Regions from separate parts of the Rhodococcus sp. B50 genome, predicted to be linked through region 1. Evidence: riboswitches for the same ligand, from Rfam matches in the RefSeq annotation. Region 1 holds a riboswitch; each other region holds the start of a gene.
What was found. Region 1 has a riboswitch for thiamine pyrophosphate ahead of GON09_RS10620 (3-oxoacyl-ACP reductase). Riboswitches for the same ligand answer to the same signal wherever they lie in the genome.
Positions count from the first base shown of each region.

Region 1 (6,438 bases):
GAAGGACTCGAGCGCGGCGGATGCCCGGGCGAAGAGCGGACCGAAGAAATCCCATCCGAGTTTCTCGGCCGCCGGGGTTACGCGCAGGATCACGCGCCTCCGGTCGTCGCTGTCGCGATCCCGCCGCACGTGACCGGCCCGTTCGAGCCTGTCGACGAGTGCGGTGACCGAGGCGGTGTTGAGCCGCAGGTGCTCGGCGAGCCAGCCGGGTGTCGCGATCTCCCCGGCCCGTTCCCGGTCGAGAAGTCCGATCAGCGCTCGCAGATCGGTGGGATGCAGCGCGTGTTTCTGTGCGAATTCGGCGCCTAGCAGATCGAGTTGCACGGTGAGCGCGCGCAACCGGTGGATCATGTCGAGTCTGCCGTCGTCCGTCACGTCACCTCCGCCTCTCGACAGACTCTACTCGCCCACCTAGTATCTCGATCATCGAGATATTCGACGGTGGAGGTTCCGATGATCCGGTCACCACGTACGCCCTTCGTCGACACGGCCGACGGCCGCGCGTTCTACGACGCGTACGACACACTTCTCGCGAAGTGGCCGCGCGGCACCAAGATTCACGACCTTCCTTCGCGCTTCGGCACCACCCGCGTCACCGAGTACGGTTCACCCGAAGCTCCACCGGTCCTGCTCCTCCCCGGCGCCGGAGCGACCTCCATCGTCTGGTTCGCCAACGCCGCCGCGTTGGGGGAGCGTCATCGCGTGCTGGCCGTCGACCTCATCGGGGATGTCGGACGCAGCGTCGCCTCCGGCGATCCCGTTCGCAACGTCGACGATCTGCTCGAATGGCTCGGATCCGTCGCCGATACCGTCGGGGCGACGCGGTGCGCACTCGTCGGTCACTCGTACGGCGCGATGATCGCACTCGCGGCAGCCGTGCGGACTCCCGAACGGATTGACCGGCTCGTGCTGCTCGACCCCAACTCGTGCTTTGCCGGGATGCGGCCCGGATATCTCCTGCGGGCACTTCCTGTTCTCGTCCGGCCCACCGCCGCCCGCGAACGGGCATTCCTCGAGTGGGAAACCCGAGGGGCACAACTCGATCCCGACTGGATCACCCTGATGGCGCTCGGCGCGGCGCACTTCCCGACTTCGAAGACGATCGTGCCCCGGCGGCCGTCAGCGGAAGCGCTGGGGCGGTGCACTGCCGACGTCACGGTGGTGCTCGCGCCGTTCGGACGAGTGCACGACCCGGACAAGGTGGCACGTACTGTACGGAAGGCCCTACCGTCCTGCCGGGCCGTCACGCTGACCGTCGGTACCCACCACACTCTGCCCATGCACCCGAGCGACGAGATCGATGCCGTGCTGCGGGACGCACTGGATGCAGAGGTGCGTATCGATCCCGGGTTGTGAGCCAGATCACCATCCGGTGTCCGGGTGTCCATTTCCGCAGCTCACCGCGCGGTAACGGGGTGTTCGCCGCGGGTTCAGGGTCTCGATGTGATCCAGAAGCCATGGAGTCGTAGAAACACAATCGCTACCGTTGATGGCGATCGAGTGCCCCGAAACGGGCGAATGGAAGTGAGAGATCATGGGCAGCTCTCCAGCCCCTGAGCGAACAGCCGAATATCCCAGACCTTCGCACACCCTCCTTCATCTCACCGATACACACCTCGTCGGTGGAGACGAACTCCTCTACGGCACCGTCGACGCCGACACTCGCCTCGGACTGATCCTCGAGGACATCCGTGCCTCGCAGGTCCGTCCCGACGCTCTGGTGTTCACCGGCGACCTCGCCGATCGCGGTCAACCCGACGCCTACCGCAAGCTCCGCGGTCTCGTCGAGCCGCTGGCAGCGGCGCTCGGCGCCGAGATCGTCTGGGCCATGGGTAACCATGACGACCGGGCCGTTTTCCGAGAAGAACTCCTGGACGAAGCGCCCGCCGGCACGCCCATCGACGAAGTCCGCATGATCGGCGGGCTGCGGATCATCACGCTCGACACTTCGGTTCCGGGTCACCACCACGGCGAAGTCTCTGCCGAGCAGCTCGCCTGGCTGGCCGACGAGCTCTCGACACCCGCCCCGTTCGGTACCGTTCTCGCACTGCATCATCCGCCGGTGCCGAGCGTCTTCGACATGGCCGTGCTCGTCGAGCTCCGCGACCAAGCGGGCCTCGCCGAAGTGCTGCGCGGCACCGATGTGCGCGCCATCCTCGGCGGCCACCTGCACTACTCGACCTCGGCCACGTTCGCGGGCATCCCGGTGTCCGTCGCCTCGTCGACCTGCTACACGCAGGATCTGAACGTTCCGGTGGGGTCGCAGCGCGGACACGACGGCGCTCAGGGGTTCAACCTGGTGCACGTCTACCCGGAGACCATCGTTCACTCGGTGGTGCCCAGCGGAAGCTACGCCACCACCGGTCGACCCCATTCCGCGGAGGACACCGTGCGGCGACTCGCCGAAGCCGGCATCCGCATACCGGAGAACCCCGACCTCATCGTTCGCGTCTGATCGGACTCGGCGGGACCGGAGCAGTCCCGCCGAGTTCTCGCGTCAGCCGGGATAGTCGGCTTCCCAGGGCGCCGGAATCGGGTAGTACCGCTCGAGGAACTGCGTGACCTTCGCGGTGCGCAGCTCCAGGTCGACCTCGGGCGTGCTGCCGTCGTTGAGGCAGAACAGGTCGAGATTACGGCGCGCCAGGATCGTGTCCAGGCGGCGCAGCCCGGTCTTCACCGTGGTGTCGACGTACTCCACCTTCGCCGTCGTCTGCTGCACCGCACGGCCGGTCAACAGTGTGTAGTAGTGGTAGAAGGAATTCGTCACCGAGATGTTGTCGGCCGCCCGGAACGGGCTCGCCGCCGTCGCCGCGAACTCGTCCGCGAACTCGCGCTCCATCTCCGCCATGATCGACCTGCGCAGCGGGACCGGTGTGTGTTCGAGGTGCCGAGTGATGGTGACCCCGAAGCGGTCCTGCAGGAGTTTGCGGTTCATTCGGGCGGAGTTCTCGAACCCGCTGCGCGACGCGTTGTTTCGGCCGAGGCCGATCCGCACGTCGCACTCTATGAACTTGCCGACACCGCCGCCGGAGAAGAACAGGCTCGGGCTCACCCGTCGACCGAAGAACATGTCGTCGTTGGAGTACAGGAAATGCTCGGACAGTCCCGGGATGTGGTGCAGCTGCGCCTCGACCGCCATCGAGTTGTAGGTGGGCAGCGCGGACGGATCGGTGAAGAACTCCTCGCTGCGCACGAACGTCACGCGCGGATCGTCGGCGAGCCAAGCCGGTCGCGGCGAGTCGGTAGCGACGAAGATCCGCCGCACCCAGGGCGCATACATGTGGACCGAACGCAGGGCGTACTTGAGTTCGTCGATCTGCCGATAGCGCGCCGGCGAGTCGTCACCTTCGCCGACGACATAGTTCTGCATGAGCTTCGCGCGCTTGGCCTGGAACGACTTCGACGACCCGTCGACCCACGAGAACACGAGGTCGATCTCGAACGGGATATCGCCGGGATGCCGGTCGAACATCCCTTCGATGGTCGGCCACAATTGCCCGTACCGTTCCACGGTCGTCCGACGCATCTCGTCGCGCAGTGCGGTCGTGCGGGTGAGAGCGTTCGGGCGAGGCATGATCACCTCGTCGTCGGTGTAGGTCCACAGTTCGATCTCCACGCCGTTCGACGCACCGTAGCGCAACCCGCTGGTGAGCTCGACCCGCGGTCGGAACAGCCGGAACACCCGGTCCTTCTTGTCACGCGACAGGCGTCCGTCCGCGACGAGGACCGAGCGTCGCTTCGAACCGACGGCCTTCGAGTAGAAGGGCTCGCCGGCGCACCCCTCGGCCAGGGCGGCACGCAGCCTCGTACGGTCGGACCGATCGATCGCCAGGATCGGACGTTCGCTGTCGTCGCGCACGAGGAGGTAGTCGATGCGTGCCCGGTCGAGCACGCGGCGCAGGAACAGCACGTCCTCGATCTGCGCCTCGTCGGGCGTGGTCGTGGTGATGGGGATCGCGTAGCGATCCTCGAACCACACGACGTCCTCGTGTCTCGAGGGTCCGGGAACCGGGGTGCGGTCGAGTGGCGGGGCGTCTCCGACCTGCTGAGAAAGGGAGACATAGGGAGCGTTGTAGGGGGCCGGCGAGTGCGTCGGAATCTCCTTTCACGGGTCGGGACAGGAAAGGCCCATTTTAACGCCGATCTGAGCTAAGTTCCCGCGTCGGTGGTGTGACGATCTGATGAATGCCGGCGCCGACGGTCTCGGAGGGGTCGAGATCCCGAGGTGTAACCTGTGCGCAGGACTCGACACGGGGTGCCGGAAACGGCTGAGAGAACACCCGTCGAACCTGATCTCGATTATGCGAGCGAAGGGATGCCGAGCCGGCGACAGGCCTGAGGTCTGTTGCCCTCACGCACCCTTCCCCACACAGGGAAGGCACAGAAATGTCATTGCAGAACCAGGTCGTCCTTATCACCGGTGCCGGTCGCGGTCTCGGCCAGAGCATCGCGCAGGCGTTCGCCGACGAAGGAGCCGCAGTCGTTCTCGACTACCGACGCAGCGGTGAGAGCGCCCACGAACTGGCCGACAAGATCGGATCCGGGCGGGCCGTCGCACTGAAGGCCGACGTCACCGACCGCGGCGAGGTCGAGTCGCTGTTCGCACAAGCTCGCGAGCACTTCGGACGTCCCGTCACCACGGTCGTCAACAACGCACTGCCCGACTTCTCGTTCAACGGCGACGCCCGCGCCAAGGCAGACGAGATCGGATATGCCGCCTTCGGTGCGCAGTTCGACGGAGTCGTCGGCGGTGCCGTCAACGTCATCCAGGCCGCGCTGCCGGGCATGCGGGAAGCCGGGCGCGGCAGCGTCGTCAACATCGGCACCAATCTGTTCCAGCATCCGGTGGTCCCGTACCACGACTACACCGCAGCCAAGGCCGCGCTGCTGTCGCTGACCCGCACCTTCGCCGCCGACCTCGGCCCCGACGGGATCCGCGTCAACATGGTCTCCGGCGGTCTGCTGCGCACGACCGACGCATCGTCGGCGACACCGGAGGCGGTGTTCGACCTCATCGCGTCGTCGACGCCACTGCGGAAGGTCACCACCCCCGAGGATTTCGCGGCCGCGGTGCTGTTCTTCGCATCCGACTGGTCGCGGGCGGTTACGGGGCAGAACCTGGTGGTCGACGGGGGACTGGTGATGAACTGATGCCCGGACCGCGCACCCTCCACCTCAACGCCTTCCTCTACGGCGTCGGGCACCACTCGTCGGCATGGCGGCATCCCGACTCCGCCGCCGAACGCATCGGCGACATCACGTATTTCGAGGAACTGGCCCGCACCGCCGAACGAGGACGCCTCGACGCCGTGTTCTTCGCGGACGGTCACAGCGTCAACCCGAAGTACACGGCGGGCACCACCTGGTTCCTCGAACCGCTCACCGCGCTGGCGGCGATGGCGCGCGCGACCGAGCACATCGGTCTGGTCACCACCGTCTCGGCGAGCTTCTTCACGCCGTTCCACGCTGCGCGGATGCTGGCCTCGCTCGACCACATCAGTGGTGGCCGCGTGGGAGCCAATATCGTCACCTCGATGTTCGACGACGAAGCGCGCAACCACGGATTCGACGCGCTCCCGCCGCACGCGGAGCGGTATGCGCGGGCGGAGGAGTTCATCGACGTGCTGTGCGCACTGTGGGATTCGTGGGACGACGGCGGTGTCCTCGTCGACCGGGCCGGCGGCGCATTCCTGGACTCCGACGCGATCCGTCCGATCCATCACCGGGGCAAGCACTTCCGCGTCGACGGTCCCCTGACCGTGCCGCGGTGCCCGCAGGGCCGTCCCGTGCTGTTCCAGGCGGGCGCCTCGGAGACCGGACGCAACCTCGCGGCCCGCCACGCCGAGGCCGTCTACTCCGTCGCGTGGGACATGACGGCGGCGCTCGACTACGCCACCGACCTGCGTGCACGCATCGCCTCCGTCGGCAGGGACGCCGGTTCGGTCGCCATCCTGCCGGGGCTCGTGACCTATGTCGGTCGCACCGAGAACGAGGCATGGGCGAAGAAAGCGGAACTCGACGCTCTGCTCGACATCGACGCCGCCCTCGCCCAACTCGGAGTCTTCACCGGTCAGGACTACACGAGCCACGATCTCGACGCTCCCGTCGACGACCTGCCGCCCATCGAGGAGTTCACCGGTCCGCAGGGCCGCTATGCGACGGTGCAGCGCATCATCGAGACCCGTCGTCCCACGCTGCGCGAGCTGCTCGGTTACCTCGCAGCGGGTGGTGGTCACGCGACGATGATCGGCACCCCCGAGTCCGTCGCCGACAGCATCGAGGAATGGTTCACCGCAGGCGCCTGCGACGGTTTCAACCTGATGTGCCCCGCCTATCCGGATTCCCTCGACGACTTCGTCGACCTCGTGGTGCCGGAACTGCAGCGCCGCGGCCTGTTCCGGACCGAATACCCCGGGTCGACCCTGCGCGACTCGCTCG
Region 1 covers NZ_WPAG02000002.1:2,257,942-2,264,379, reverse strand. The annotation lists gene GON09_RS10640 (MarR family winged helix-turn-helix transcriptional regulator) at 1-375, opposite strand, end outside; gene GON09_RS10635 (alpha/beta fold hydrolase) at 454-1,356, shown strand; gene GON09_RS10630 (phosphodiesterase) at 1,535-2,455, shown strand; gene GON09_RS10625 (stealth family protein) at 2,498-3,979, opposite strand; TPP riboswitch at 4,242-4,333, shown strand; gene GON09_RS10620 (3-oxoacyl-ACP reductase) at 4,387-5,151, shown strand; gene GON09_RS10615 (LLM class flavin-dependent oxidoreductase) at 5,151-6,438, shown strand, end outside.

Region 2 (6,438 bases), on a different contig from region 1:
TGTTCTCCACCTCGATGCACCCGACGACCCGGAACTTCTGCAGATCCCCCAGCACGATCCGGCTGGGGTCGCCGTCGTCACCCACGACGACGCGGTCGCCGTACGCTACGCCCTCGCCATCGCCCACATCAGTCCCCACGTGCCGATGGTCGTGACCATCTTCGACCGCACTATCGCCAACCAGCTCACCCGGTTGATTCCCCACTGTCAGGTCACCTCACCCGCAGAGCTCGCAGCCCCCTCGCTAGCCGGACCGTGTATCGCCCCCGCAGTCGACGCGGCGTACACCGGGCCCGACGGCACCGCGCGCGTAATACAACACCACCCCCACGGCGACCAACCGACCTGGCTGCCTCTACCCCACAGCCGCACCAGCAGAATTCGCCGCCGGTTCGTCCACTCCGTGGGCGCACTGCGATCCCACGACGCCGGCACCCGCATGCTGCTCACCGGCCTGACCGGCCTGCTCGCCATACTCCTGCTCGACTGGACATGGCTCACGTTCGGCAAAGGCCACCACTGGGTCGAGTCCCTCAAGGAAGCAGTCCAGGTCGTTGCCACCGTCGGTCCCGCCCCGGTTTCACACGGCGACCACGCCTACGACACATTCGCCGCCTTGGCGATGTTGGCGGCGATGGTGTTCACGGCCATGTTCACCGCCGGGATAATCGAACGTCTACTCGGAGCCAGCCTCATCGGCTTGATCGGTCAACGGGTTCTACCTCGCCGCAACCACGTCATCGTGGTCGGCTTGGGGCAGGTCGGACTCCGGCTGTGCCTTGAACTCCGAAAACTCGGCATCCCCGTCGTAGCCATCGAACGAGACGATCGAGCCCGCAACCTGCGCCTGGCCCGAGCACTGAACATCCCCACCATCGTCGGGCACGGCACCGACAGAACCCTCCTCGAACGCGCCCGCCTCGACCGAGCCCTCTGCCTGGCCGCCGTGGGCTCCGACGACCGCGACAACATCGCCATCTCCGTAGCAGCCCACGGCGTACATCCCGCAACCAGGCTCGTCCTCAGAGCCGGCGAAAACGAAGCCCTCACCGACACCGGATCCCTGATCCCGCTGGGGATTACCAGGAATGTCGCAATGATGAGCGCGACCTTCGTCGTCGCGCGTCTGCTCGGTCTGGACGCCCATCGAGTCGTAGTTGCGAATAGCACAATCCACCTCGAACTCAACGGGACTTTCGAACAGTTCGTCCTCTCCGCACGACACCATTGCCCCCACGTCACCAGAACAGATGCTCACTACCCCCTCATTTGAGGTGCGTCTTCGAAAGGCACCACGAGGTAGCGAACATCAATATGGCACGCATCCGGAACGGACAGGCCTATGCCCTGGTGATTGCCGAGTCATGCGGCCCTGTGCGATCTTTTCTTCGTTACGTCGTGACCGCCACCAGCATCCGGAACCCCTCGCATCCCTTATGTGAGCGCACCGCTCGTTTCGGCCCCAGTCGCCTTGTGCCCCGGTGCACCCTCAAGAACAGGAACGGTGGGCGCATCCAAGTACACCGTGCTGCCGGCGGCCCGGAACCGCGCGGACATGTGCTGCGTCCCGGCGACGGCGGCTTGGTCGGCGCCGTCACCGAACCTGGCCCGAATGTCTTGGGAGATGCGCATGGAGCAGAACTTCGGCCCACACATCGAGCAGAAGTGCGCGGTCTTGGCCGGTTCAGCCGGAAGGGTCTCGTCATGGAACTTCTCGGCCGTATCCGGATCCAGTGATAGAGCGAACTGATCCCGCCACCGAAACTCGAAACGCGCCTTCGACAACGCGTCATCACGCTCGACCGCACCCGGATGGCCCTTGGCGACGTCGGCGGCGTGAGCGGCGATCTTGTACGTGATAACTCCGGTCTTCACGTCGTCCCGATTCGGCAGTCCCAGATGCTCCTTCGGGGTGACGTAACACAGCATCGCCGTGCCGTAGCGGGCGATCTCGGTAGCCCCGATCGCGGAAGTGATGTGATCATAGCCCGGAGCAATGTCGGTCACCAGCGGCCCCAGTGTGTAGAAAGGCGCTCCATGACATAACTTCTGCTGCCGCTCCACATTTTCCCGCACCAGATGCATCGGAACATGGCCAGGACCTTCGACCATCACCTGAACGTCATAAGCCCAGGCACGGGTGGTCAGTTCGGCAAGGGTGTCCAACTCGGCATACTGCGCGGCGTCGTTGGCGTCGGCGATCGACCCGGGCCGCAACCCGTCGCCGAGGGAGAATGCGACGTCGTAGCGACCGAAGATCTCGCACAGTTCGTCGAAGTGGGTGTAGAGAAAATTCTCTTCGTGATGGGCGAGACACCAACCGGCCATAATCGAACCCCCTCGGGAGACGATGTCGGTGAGCCGCTCGGCCGTCAGCGGTACGTATCGCAGCAGCACCCCGGCGTGGATGGTCATGTAGTCCACGCCCTGCTCACACTGCTCGATCACGGTGTCGCGGAAGATCTCCCACGTCAGCGCGTCGGCCTGGCCGGCGACCTTCTCCAGGGCCTGGTAAATCGGCACCGTGCCGATCGGCACCGGGGAGTTGCGGATGATCCACTCTCGGGTGGTGTGGATATCTTCGCCGGTGGACAGGTCCATCACTGTGTCCGCGCCCCAGCGGGTGGCCCAGCGCATCTTGTCGACTTCGTCGACGATGGAGCTGGTCACCGCTGAGTTGCCGATGTTGGCATTGATCTTCACCAGGAAGGACTTGCCGATGATCATCGGCTCGGACTCGGGATGGTTGACGTTGGCCGGGATGATTGCCCGCCCTGCCGCCACCTCCGAGCGCACCAGTTCCACGTCGCAGTTCTCCCGCAGTGCCACGAACCGCATCTCCTGGGTGACGATCCCGGCCCGGGCATAGTGCATCTGCGTGACCGTCCGGCCGGTCTTCGCTCGTACCGGGACAGGTCGGGGCCCCTTCCACTCCCGGGACGCCTCTCCACGCCGCACCGCCGAGCGGCCATCGTCGAGCAGATCCCGCTCTCGCCCCGAGTAGTGCTCGACGTCGCCGCGAGCAGCAATCCAGTCGGCGCGCGCCGGCGGGAGCCCGACCAGCGGGTCGCTGCCGGGCCCTGCAGTGCGGTAGACCCGCAACGGCGGGTTCGGCACCCCGCCGGGAGAGTCGTCCAAACGGATCTCCGTGACAGGCACACGCACGTCGTGTTCCTCGTCGTGGACATAGCTCAGGGCATGCGAATTGGATGCACTCATCGGAATCGTTCCTACTTCCTTCGCCGGCATTACCCGGGCAGGTTCGACGGTCGCAGGCTGCCTCAGCCCGATCTCAGCCCCTGCAATAGGGCTCCCGTGGGGACGGCACCGACCCTAACACCCGCCTCGTCCCACTGCAGATGTAGCTGCCCCTGCCCTCCGAGGCCGCGAGCTCGGCCCCTCCTTTACGAGCTGCAAGGAGGTACTCTTCTATATGTCATTGACTGCTGACTCGAGGAGACCGGGACCTTGTCCGCACAGCTGGCCTTCGATGCCCTCGCCGACCCTGTACGGCGAGCCATTCTCACTGTGCTGGCAGAGCGCGATGAATGCAGTGTGAACGAACTGGTCGAACAGATCGACAGCGTGGGACGCACCGGGGTCTCGAACCACCTCCGAATCCTGCGGCATGCGGGATTGGTCACCGAACGTAAGGTTGGCCGCTTCCGCTTCTATTCGGTCGACCCCGCCGGTCCCGCCCGGGACGTCATCGCGATGTTGCACGACTTGTTCCGAGGAGCGCTGGCAGATGCCGTGGAGGCCGCAGACCGCACCGCTATCACCGACACAACCTTGCGACGCGCATAGCTTCCAGGGAACACGGTGACCCAGCTCGTACTGCACGCGGAAGAGTGGACCGCATCCCCACCCTCGGCGGCCTACAGTCTTTTCGGAGCAGGCGCGGAGGCGGGATGGCTGTTCGGCGCGGTATGCGATCGGGTCGAACCCGGTGCCGCCGTGCGTATGGCGGTCCACCTCAGCGGTTCCGGAGCAAAGCCGATCGAAATCCTCGGCCGTATTGCTGCCGCACGTCCGCATGCGTACCTCGATATCGTGCACGACCAGCCTTGGCGAGGGCGTATCAAACTCCGTTTCGAAGCCGCAAATGGTGGCACGAGGGTTCGGCTTATCGCCGAACTCGACCAGCCTGGATTGGAATGGCTGATGCGCCGTCGAGGGTTCCCCACCTCTCAAAACGCCTCTTCCCGTCCCCGTTTGGGCTTGTTGACGTCGAAATCCGGACCCGGCAGTCTTTTCGCCACCTCAATCGACAACGCTGCCATGCTGGCACTGGAGGAAATCAATGCTGAGGGCGGTATCCACGGCCGTCCAGTCGAGTTGATCGTGGGTGATGACGCCACAGACCCGGAGACCGGCGTCATGGAAGCGCGGCGACTCGTCCAGGCAGGTTGCCGGACCATCCTGGTCGCCGCCACATCGGCTACCTACACCGCCGTTGCCGAGGCACTCAGCGATGCACCCGTGCTGCTGGTGCAGCCGGTCATGAACGAAGGAGGGAGCGGCGATCGTCTCCGTCTCCAGCTCGGTGAGCGGCCGGACGACCAGTTGGCAGCAGCCGTGAAGCCGCTCATGCGGATGGAGGGGGTGCGACGATGGTTTCTGGCCGGTGACGATTATTGTTGGCCCCGCACGACACACGGCTTGGCTCGCCAACTGTTGCCCCGGTACGGCGCCCGAGTCGTCGGAGAAAAGTTCGCGTCCATGGGGACTCGAGACTTCGCCCCGATCATCGAAGCGATCCAGAAATCGGGTGCCGACATCGTACTGTCGACCTTCGACGGAGCTGATGCTGTTGCCTTCGAACGGCAGTGCTATGCAATGGGATTGCGGGATCAGTGCATTACACTTGCGCCGGCCTTGGAAGAGTCCACGCTGACGTATATCGGCGACGAAGCGGCCCGTGGCCTCTACACCGTCTCGGGGTACTTCCAAAGATTGCAAACGGATGGCAACGCCTCGCTTCTGAAGAGGTACCAGGCGGAGTTCGGTCCTTGGGCACCGCCGCTGTCGACGTTGAGCGAGTCTGTATTCGAGGCAGTTCACATATGGTGGCAGGCGGCCCGGAAAGCCGAGTATAGCGAGCGGATCGCCGCAGCAATGCGTCACGGCGAGTTTCAGCTACCTCGGGGCACCGTTACTTTGAGCGAGGACCGACTCAGACAGCAGCTCTATTTGACGAAAGCGACTGGCACGGAACTGTATCCCGCCATCGGGTAAGTTCGAGACCACGATTTCTGGTACCGAAGTCCAGGGTATGCGTCTTGATCACCTCGACGTGGTTGCGTCCGCCTACCGCTTCGATCTTCGGCGGGCGGATGCGAAACCTCCGGGACCGCCGTGTGCACCTCTCAGGTCGTCTATGCATCAGTGTCGTCAGGATTGCTTCCGACTACGATCAGGCTCCGCGTCATCGCTGTTTGGCGCGATGTCGATCCCGGTCAAGGCGACGATGACGGCTGCCAGATCCTCCTCTGTCGGATCGGGACCGGATGCGGAGGTCGAGACTTTCTGCCCCGGTGAGGTCTGGTTCCCTCTCGGGGGTGGCTCTGGCTTCATTCTCCATCCTCCTTTGTGCACGTCTCACTGCGGCACATCTGGCCACAGTTCAGCATCTTATGAGATACCTCCGAATGCAGACGGTTCACCGCTCCTTCCGACAGGAATAGACGAGCGTCTTCCAGTAGCCGAAGCGGGCAGCAGTGTGGTTGAATTTGTTGCCGTCGGCGCTGTCGACGGCAGAATGAATGCGCAGCAATTGAACTCAGGTTGGCGACCAACTGCTGGGCTGTCCATAGCGCGTCGGGGCAATACAAGCAAGAACAAGAATGACTGCCACAACGCTGTGCCGACACACGCGAGTGCGGCGCTCCACTGTACGCAGCCCGTCCACAGGATCGGTCTCCAAGATCGCGCCTCCAAACGGCTGACGGGGAGGTTCACTTCCTCCACGGAGCGACTCGCGCTGACGCCGCTACGTCCGGACAGCCCGCAGCTCGGATCGCCCTGTCCGGCGGTAACAAAACGGTACACGTCATTAGGTCATGACGTATTGACGCATTAGGCGAGGGCGCATAGGGTTGGTGACTCACGGCACAAGGAGAGCATTTCATGGATGGAATCCACGATCTCGGTGGCCGCGCCGGCCTAGGCCCCGTCAACCCCGAATCCGATGAACCTGTTTTCCACTCCGATTGGGAGCGGTCAGTTTTGACGATGTTTCCGGCGATGGCGCTGGCCGGCGCGTTCAATCTCGACCAATTCCGGGGCGCGATGGAACAGATTCCCCCGCACGACTATCTGACCTCGCAATACTACGAGCACTGGATGCACGCGATGATCCACCACGGCATCGAGGCAGGCATCTTCGATCCCAACGAACTCGACCGCCGCACCCAGTACTACATGGACCATCCGGAC
Region 2 covers NZ_WPAG02000003.1:306,731-313,168, forward strand. The annotation lists gene GON09_RS25860 (potassium channel family protein) at 1-1,273, shown strand, start outside; gene thiC (phosphomethylpyrimidine synthase ThiC) at 1,435-3,219, opposite strand; TPP riboswitch at 3,218-3,327, opposite strand; gene GON09_RS25870 (ArsR/SmtB family transcription factor) at 3,469-3,807, shown strand; gene GON09_RS25875 (substrate-binding protein) at 3,823-5,238, shown strand; gene nthB (nitrile hydratase subunit beta) at 6,130-6,438, shown strand, end outside.
Region 2: linked by a shared signal. The riboswitch ahead of thiC (phosphomethylpyrimidine synthase ThiC) and the one ahead of GON09_RS10620 (3-oxoacyl-ACP reductase) in region 1 are both predicted to bind thiamine pyrophosphate.

Region 3 (6,438 bases), 330 kb from region 1:
GGGAGGCTCGGCAGATCGACGATCTCGGCAGGGTCCTCGACGACGAACCGGAGTCGGTCCACCTTGCCGTCGAGGACGACGAGGTGCTCGGCTGGGTGTCGGTGCGCGTGCACCCCGAGGACAGCATGGGCGAGATCCACGTACTGGCCGTCGACCCCCGTCATCAACGGAAAGGCGTGGCGACGGCCTTGATGAACCACGCCGACCGACTCGTCCGCGACGCCGGAATGACGATGATGATGGTCGAGACGGGCGGCGATCCCGGACATGCCGGCGCGCGTGCCGTCTACGAGGGTGCCGGATACGAACGGTGGCCCGTCGCACGGTACTTCAAGAATCTCGCGCCCCGGCGCGGTGGTGGACAGTCGTGAACGCTAATGTGATCCCCACGCCCCTATAGCCCAATTGGCAGAGGCAGCGGACTTAAAATCCGCCAAGTGTGGGTTCGAGTCCCACTGGGGGCACAGGTCCGGGATCGCCCCGATGCATCCGCGACATCTCTTGCCATCCGCTACAGCAATTGCCGTAGCGGATGGCGATTCTTGCAGCGGATGGATGACCACAGCTCGGAGGTGCGTTATGCCTCCGCAGGCAGTTGCGGAGCGCTCTGGGCCTGGAGCTGCTCGGCGCGTCCGTTCATCAGGTAGCCGGTCATCTCCGGATGTGTCGATAGGTAGAACGCACCGTCGGCTGCCTGCGCGAAGATCCGCTCCGCTGCCTCGAGCGCGGGCATGGCGGTCTCGCCGACCTTGAACATCGCCTCGGGTTCGAGCGCACCGGCTTCCGAGTCCCCGCCGGCCCGTTCGAAGATCCTGCTGACCACCGGGCCTGGCAGAACCGCGGCGACGATGATGTCGTATCCCGCCGCCGCGACCTCCAGCTTCAGGCACTCGGTCAGGGCGAGCGTCGAGTGCTTGGACACGATGCAGGGGGCTGACGCGGGGCTGCTCCGACCCCGCCTCGTCGGACACCTCCGCTACCGTTCTCGCCATCCGCTACGGCAATTTCTGTAGCGGCTGGCGAACTTTGTAGCGGGTGCACCGCCGGTGGGCAGAGCGACCGGCGACTATCTGGAGGGCATCCTCCGCTGACCGTTTCCGTGTCGTGAACGGTGCAGGACGTCCAGCAGTTCGTGCTCGAGCGCCACGAACTCGCTCGACGCGCATGTCTCCAGCGTTCGCGGCCGAGGCGGCGGCACGCGCACCTCGTGCTGCACCCGGGCCGGCCGCGGACCGAGGACGACGACCCGGTCGGACAGCAACACCGCCTCGCGCACGTCGTGCGTCACCATGAGCACCGTCCACCGATGGTGCTGCCACACCTCCTGCAACCACAACTGCATCTCGGTGCGGGTGAGTGAATCCAGCGCGCCGAACGGTTCGTCGAGGAGGAGCACGTCGCGTCCCTGCAGCACGGTGCGTGCGAGCGACGCGCGTTGACGCATCCCACCCGACAGCTGTTGCGGCGCCGCGTCTTCGAATCCGTCCAGGCCGAAGGTCGGCAACAGTTCGCGGGCACGGACTCGGGCGTCGGACCGTCGCACACCCTGCACCTCGAGGCCCAGGGTGCAGTTGTCGAGCACCGTCCGCCACGGGAACAGCAGGTCCTTCTGCGGCATCAACGCGACCCGCCCGGGCGCGGTGTGGGAGTTGCCGACGAGAACCTCACCGGCGTCGGGCTGTTCGAGTCCCGCGACGATCGAGAACAGCGTCGACTTGCCGCACCCGCTCGGTCCGATGAAGGACACGAATTCACCGGGCTCCACGGAACAGTCGATGCCCTCGATCACCGCTCGGTCGCCGTACGCCTTGTGGACCGATGCCATCGTCACCGCACTCATTTCGCATCCTTCGTGAGTGCCCACGGCGCGACCAGCCGTTCGACGACGTAGGTCGACGCGTACAGCGTGAGCGACAGGACGGCGGTGACCACCACCGCCGCGAGTACGAGATCGGTTCGGAACGAGTTCTTCTGCGCACTCATGTAGATGCCCAGACCGGATGTCGCACCGACGTATTCGGCGAAGACCGCGCCGACCACCGCGTAGGTGATCCCGATCCGCAGGGCGGTGAAGAAACGGGGGAGCGCGGACGGTAGCCGCACGTAACGGAACTGCTGCCACCGCGACGCACCCATGCTGCGCAGCAACGCTCCCGCCTCCCGGTCGGCCGCCGCGAACCCTTCGAGGAGTCCGATGGCGACGGGGAAGAAGGTCACCAGGGCGATGACGAGGATCTTCGGCAACAGCCCGAAGCCGAACCAGATGATCATCAACGGCGCGATCGCGATGATCGGCAGGGTCTGCGACACCACGAACAGGGGCACGAAGGCCCGCCGCAGCCACGGTGAGAAGTCCACGGCGATGGCGAGCGCCCACGCGAGTGCCAGCGACACGGCGAACCCGACGAGGGTGACCTGGAGGGTGGACCAGGCGTGCCCGGCGATGTCGACCCGATGCACCCACCCCTGCGTGAGAACGCGCGCGGGGGAGGGCAACACCTGCGGACGGATTCCGCTCACCACGACGTACGTCTGCCAGATCCCGGCGAGCGCCCCCGCGACGAGCAGTGCGGGAAGGAATCGGCGTACGCGGCCGGTGGGCTCAGTCTTGGAGGTAGTCATCGGTGAAGTAGGTCGACCAGTCGGGTTCGGTGGTCAGCGGGCTGCCGTCGGGTCCCGAGAGCACGCCGGTCTCGTAGAGGAAGCGGGCGTAACCCGACCACTTTCCGGTGTCGAACGTCCCGGCGGCGCCGGATGCGTCCCGCATGTACTCGGCGGCGAGCATGCGCTGGCTCTCGTAGACGAGTTCCTCGTCGGCGAAGGCCCCGGGATTCGCCTCGATCAGGGCCCGGGCTCCTCGGTCGGGGTCGTCGGCCGCGATCCGGTAGCCCTGCTGCAGTGCCTGCACGAAGGCACGAGCCTGCTCCGGGTTCTCCGTCATCCAGTCCTCGTTGCCGTCGACGACGATCGCATACGCGTCGGGGAAGCCGTAGTCGGTGAAGCGGAAGTACCGCATCGGCAGGCCGCGGTGCTCGGCCTCGAGGCCCTCCCAGGCCAGGTACGACACGGTGAAGTCCGCGGTGGACGAGTAGACCGCCTCGTACGACGACGTCCCGAGCGTCACCTCCTCGAACTCCCCGCGACCGCCGTCGTTGCGGATCACCTCGGCGAGCATCTCGTTTTCGCCGGGGTTCGCGAAGCCCGCGAAGGTCTTGCCGTCGAGTTCCGCCGGCCGCGTGATATCGGGATTGTCACTCCGGACGGCGATCCCCGTCGCCCAGTGCTGCAGGGGTGCGAGGACCGCGAGGGTGCGGGACCCGGCCGCCCTGGCAATGGTCGAGGTGGCATGCGTCGAGATTCCGAATTCGGCGCTCCCGGCGTCGACGAGGGTGTCGGGCGTCGCGTTGTTGTACGGCAGGATCTCGACGTCGAGTCCTGCATCGGCGAACAGGCCCTCCTGCTGCGCCACGTACAGCCCGGTGTGATTGGTGTTGGGCGTCCAGTCCAGCGCGAATCGGATGGTGTCGCTCTCGGAACCGGACGAGCACCCGACGACCGCGGTGAGCGCGGCGACGAGGGTGAGCAGTCCGGCGAGAGATCGCCGCGCGTTCACTGCGCGGGTCGGGAACGGAACGGCGTGTGGACAAGCATGGTCATGTCGGGACATCCCTTCGTCAGCATTACCTGATGAGGTTCGACGGGTGTGATCTCAGCCCCGCTCGTGCGGAGCACCCCGTGTCACCGGCGACCCTAGCACTGCGGCTCCCAGGCGCCTCCAGGGCGGCGGCAGAACGAAGGTGTGACACGAAGTTACGTAAATGCCCAGGTCAAGAGATCACCCTCACATTTCACCCGTAACGGAAGAGTCGAAGGTCCCGACTCTTCGAGTGATGGTCCTGGTCACCTCCCCCACGCCAGGGACCATCGCTCCGCGCGCAACTCCCCCGATGCGCGGACGATGAAGGGCCCGTCGGTGAACACCGACGGGCCCTTCCTTCTGCTGTTTCCGGGGATCCGACCCCGTTCGGCGGTATTCCGGGCGCACGATCCCGTTCGGCGGTGTTCGATGCGCGCGAACCCGTTCGGCGGTGTTCAATGCACACGAACCGATCGGGGGATGGGGATGCGTGCATCGATGGGGGCCGCAGTAGTTGCTGCGGTGATCGGAAGTGTCCTGACGGCACCGGCGGTGTCGGCTGAGCCGACGGGACGTACCGAAATGTCGTACGCCTCGTCGGCGCCACTGGCCGGCGACGTGCTCGGATCCGTGGTGTCGATACCCGCACCGCTGCCGCCCGAGGCGGGACCGAGACCGGCCATGTGCGACCGGTTGTCGTATCTGCGGTGGCGATCGGCGGAGGGTCCGGAGAGGTCGGCCGACGCCGACCGGATCCTCGTTGCCCAACCCGGGATCTTCGAGGGAGCGGGCGCGTTCGAGAGCGTCGCACGCAACACCGTCATCGCGGCGGCGGCCCGCGGTGCCCATATCGAGTTCTGGGCACTGGACCGGCGATCGAACTGCCTCGAAGACCACACCGGTGTGCAGGCATCGCTGCGGACGGGTTCGCTCGACACCGCAACCGACTACTATTTCGGCGGCGCCGAGATCGGCGGGCAGCGGTTCGCCGGACACGCGACCGGCGGCGACGTCGCGTGGCTCTCCCACGTCGGACTCGAGCAGACACTGCGCGACCAGTACGACCTGTTACGTCACGAACTTCCCGACCCGGCACTGCGGAAGCGGAAAGTGTTGTGCGGCGGACATTCTCTCGGCGGTTTCATCACCGGTTACTTTGCGGAATGGGATTTCGACGGAGATCCTGCCACCACCGGCGACGCCGGCTACAACCAGTGCGGTGGGTACTTCGCGCTCGACACGGTGATCAAGGCGGGCGCGCCGTTCCCCGGGCGGGGTGCCCTGCCGGATCTACCCGATGCGGTGTCGGCGCCGCTCGATGCCGTGGCCGGTGCGATCTCCACGGCGTCCCCGGTGCTGGCACTTCCTGCGGTCATCAATCCCGAGACGACGAACCTGCTCGCACTCACCGGACTCGCCGCGAGACTCGACCCGGACGGAACCGACGGAATCGTCCCGCGGATGCCCGACAGTCCGAACGTCGACTGGACGTTGCGCACTCTGCTGTCGCGGGATTACGCGATGTTCGCGACGGGCGACCCGGACGTGCGGACACTGAACGCGACCAACGAGGCCGTGCTGGGTGCGATCCTCGACGACAATTCGCAACCGTTGGGATTCCTGCAGGCGAGCGTCGGATTCATCACCGGTGCGCCCGTGCGCGACAAGCTGTTTCCTGTCCCCGGTACTCCGGAGGTGCTCGGGTCCGGTCTGTTCGGTGATGCACCCAAGGCGTCGCCGGAGGTCTTCGCCGATCCGGGAATCCTCTACCGGTGGCTCGACTACGACGAGGTGGGCGCCGCGGCGTCGTCACCCGACGAAGCGCGGTACACCGATCGGGGGAGCGAGGTGACGTCGATCGCGGAGCTGGCGCGGAATCTGTCGGAGCCACCCCTTGATTTCACCGAGTGGTACTTTCCGTCGAAGCTTCCGTTCGATCTGGCGTCGGCGACCCGCTTCGAAGGTCATCTCCACCGCGACGGCGTCACCCGCAATCCGGTCGTGACGCTGGTGGCGGGCGGCGGAGTCACACTGCCCGAGACGGATCATCCGAACGAGCGCAGATGGGTTCTGTCCGGCTACAACCATATCGACGTGCTCACCGCGGCGGCCGAACAGAACGACGGGCGGCCCGAGCAGGTGTCGCAGGCGCTGGCCGACTTCGCGGCCGGATGAGGCGGGATCAGGCGCCGCGTGCGGAGAAGATCGAGGTGTAGTCGTGCGGGCCGTTCGCCTCGACGACAGCGGTGACGGGTTCGATCTCGACGTCGGCGTCCGGGGTGGTGGGCGCGAGGAAGAGGGGGTTGTCGAATTCTTTGTTCTGGCTCATGGCCGTCCTTTCGGGTGCGGCCGGGTAGACCCCGGCCGTGGGGCAGTGCGAAGAAGAGGGGCCGCGGTACACACGGCGGGGAACTCTCACGTCCGGTCCGGAACCTTCGGGCACCGAGGTGCGAGGTTGCTCATCATATGCGAGCCGAACGATGATCCCACCCTACACCAGAAGGTTCACGCGACGTTTGATCGGCGAGTCGCGTGGGAAGACACTCGGCATGGCTACCTACAGAGTGATCGACCCGACCGGTAACGTCGTGGACACCAAGGAAATCGAGAGCGCGGACGACGCTCACGCCTGGTTCGTCGACCAGCGCGCCGACAACAGCGAACTCGGCTGGCGCATGGAGGCACAGAACGACCAGGACGGCACCTGGCACTTCTTCGACGACACCGAAGGCACCTCGAAGTAAGAGCCGTACACATACGCGCGGTGCCGGTAGTTGCAACTACCGGCACCGCGCGTATGT
Region 3 covers NZ_WPAG02000002.1:2,587,704-2,594,141, reverse strand. The annotation lists gene GON09_RS12180 (GNAT family N-acetyltransferase) at 1-371, shown strand, start outside; tRNA gene GON09_RS12175 (tRNA-Leu) at 391-464, shown strand; gene GON09_RS12170 (hypothetical protein) at 578-922, opposite strand; gene GON09_RS12165 (ABC transporter ATP-binding protein) at 1,067-1,840, opposite strand; gene GON09_RS12160 (ABC transporter permease) at 1,837-2,622, opposite strand; gene GON09_RS12155 (ABC transporter substrate-binding protein) at 2,603-3,613, opposite strand; TPP riboswitch at 3,650-3,746, opposite strand; gene GON09_RS12150 (hypothetical protein) at 4,124-5,812, shown strand; gene GON09_RS12145 (hypothetical protein) at 5,820-5,966, opposite strand; gene GON09_RS12140 (hypothetical protein) at 6,187-6,381, shown strand.
Region 3: linked by a shared signal. The riboswitch ahead of GON09_RS12155 (ABC transporter substrate-binding protein) and the one ahead of GON09_RS10620 (3-oxoacyl-ACP reductase) in region 1 are both predicted to bind thiamine pyrophosphate.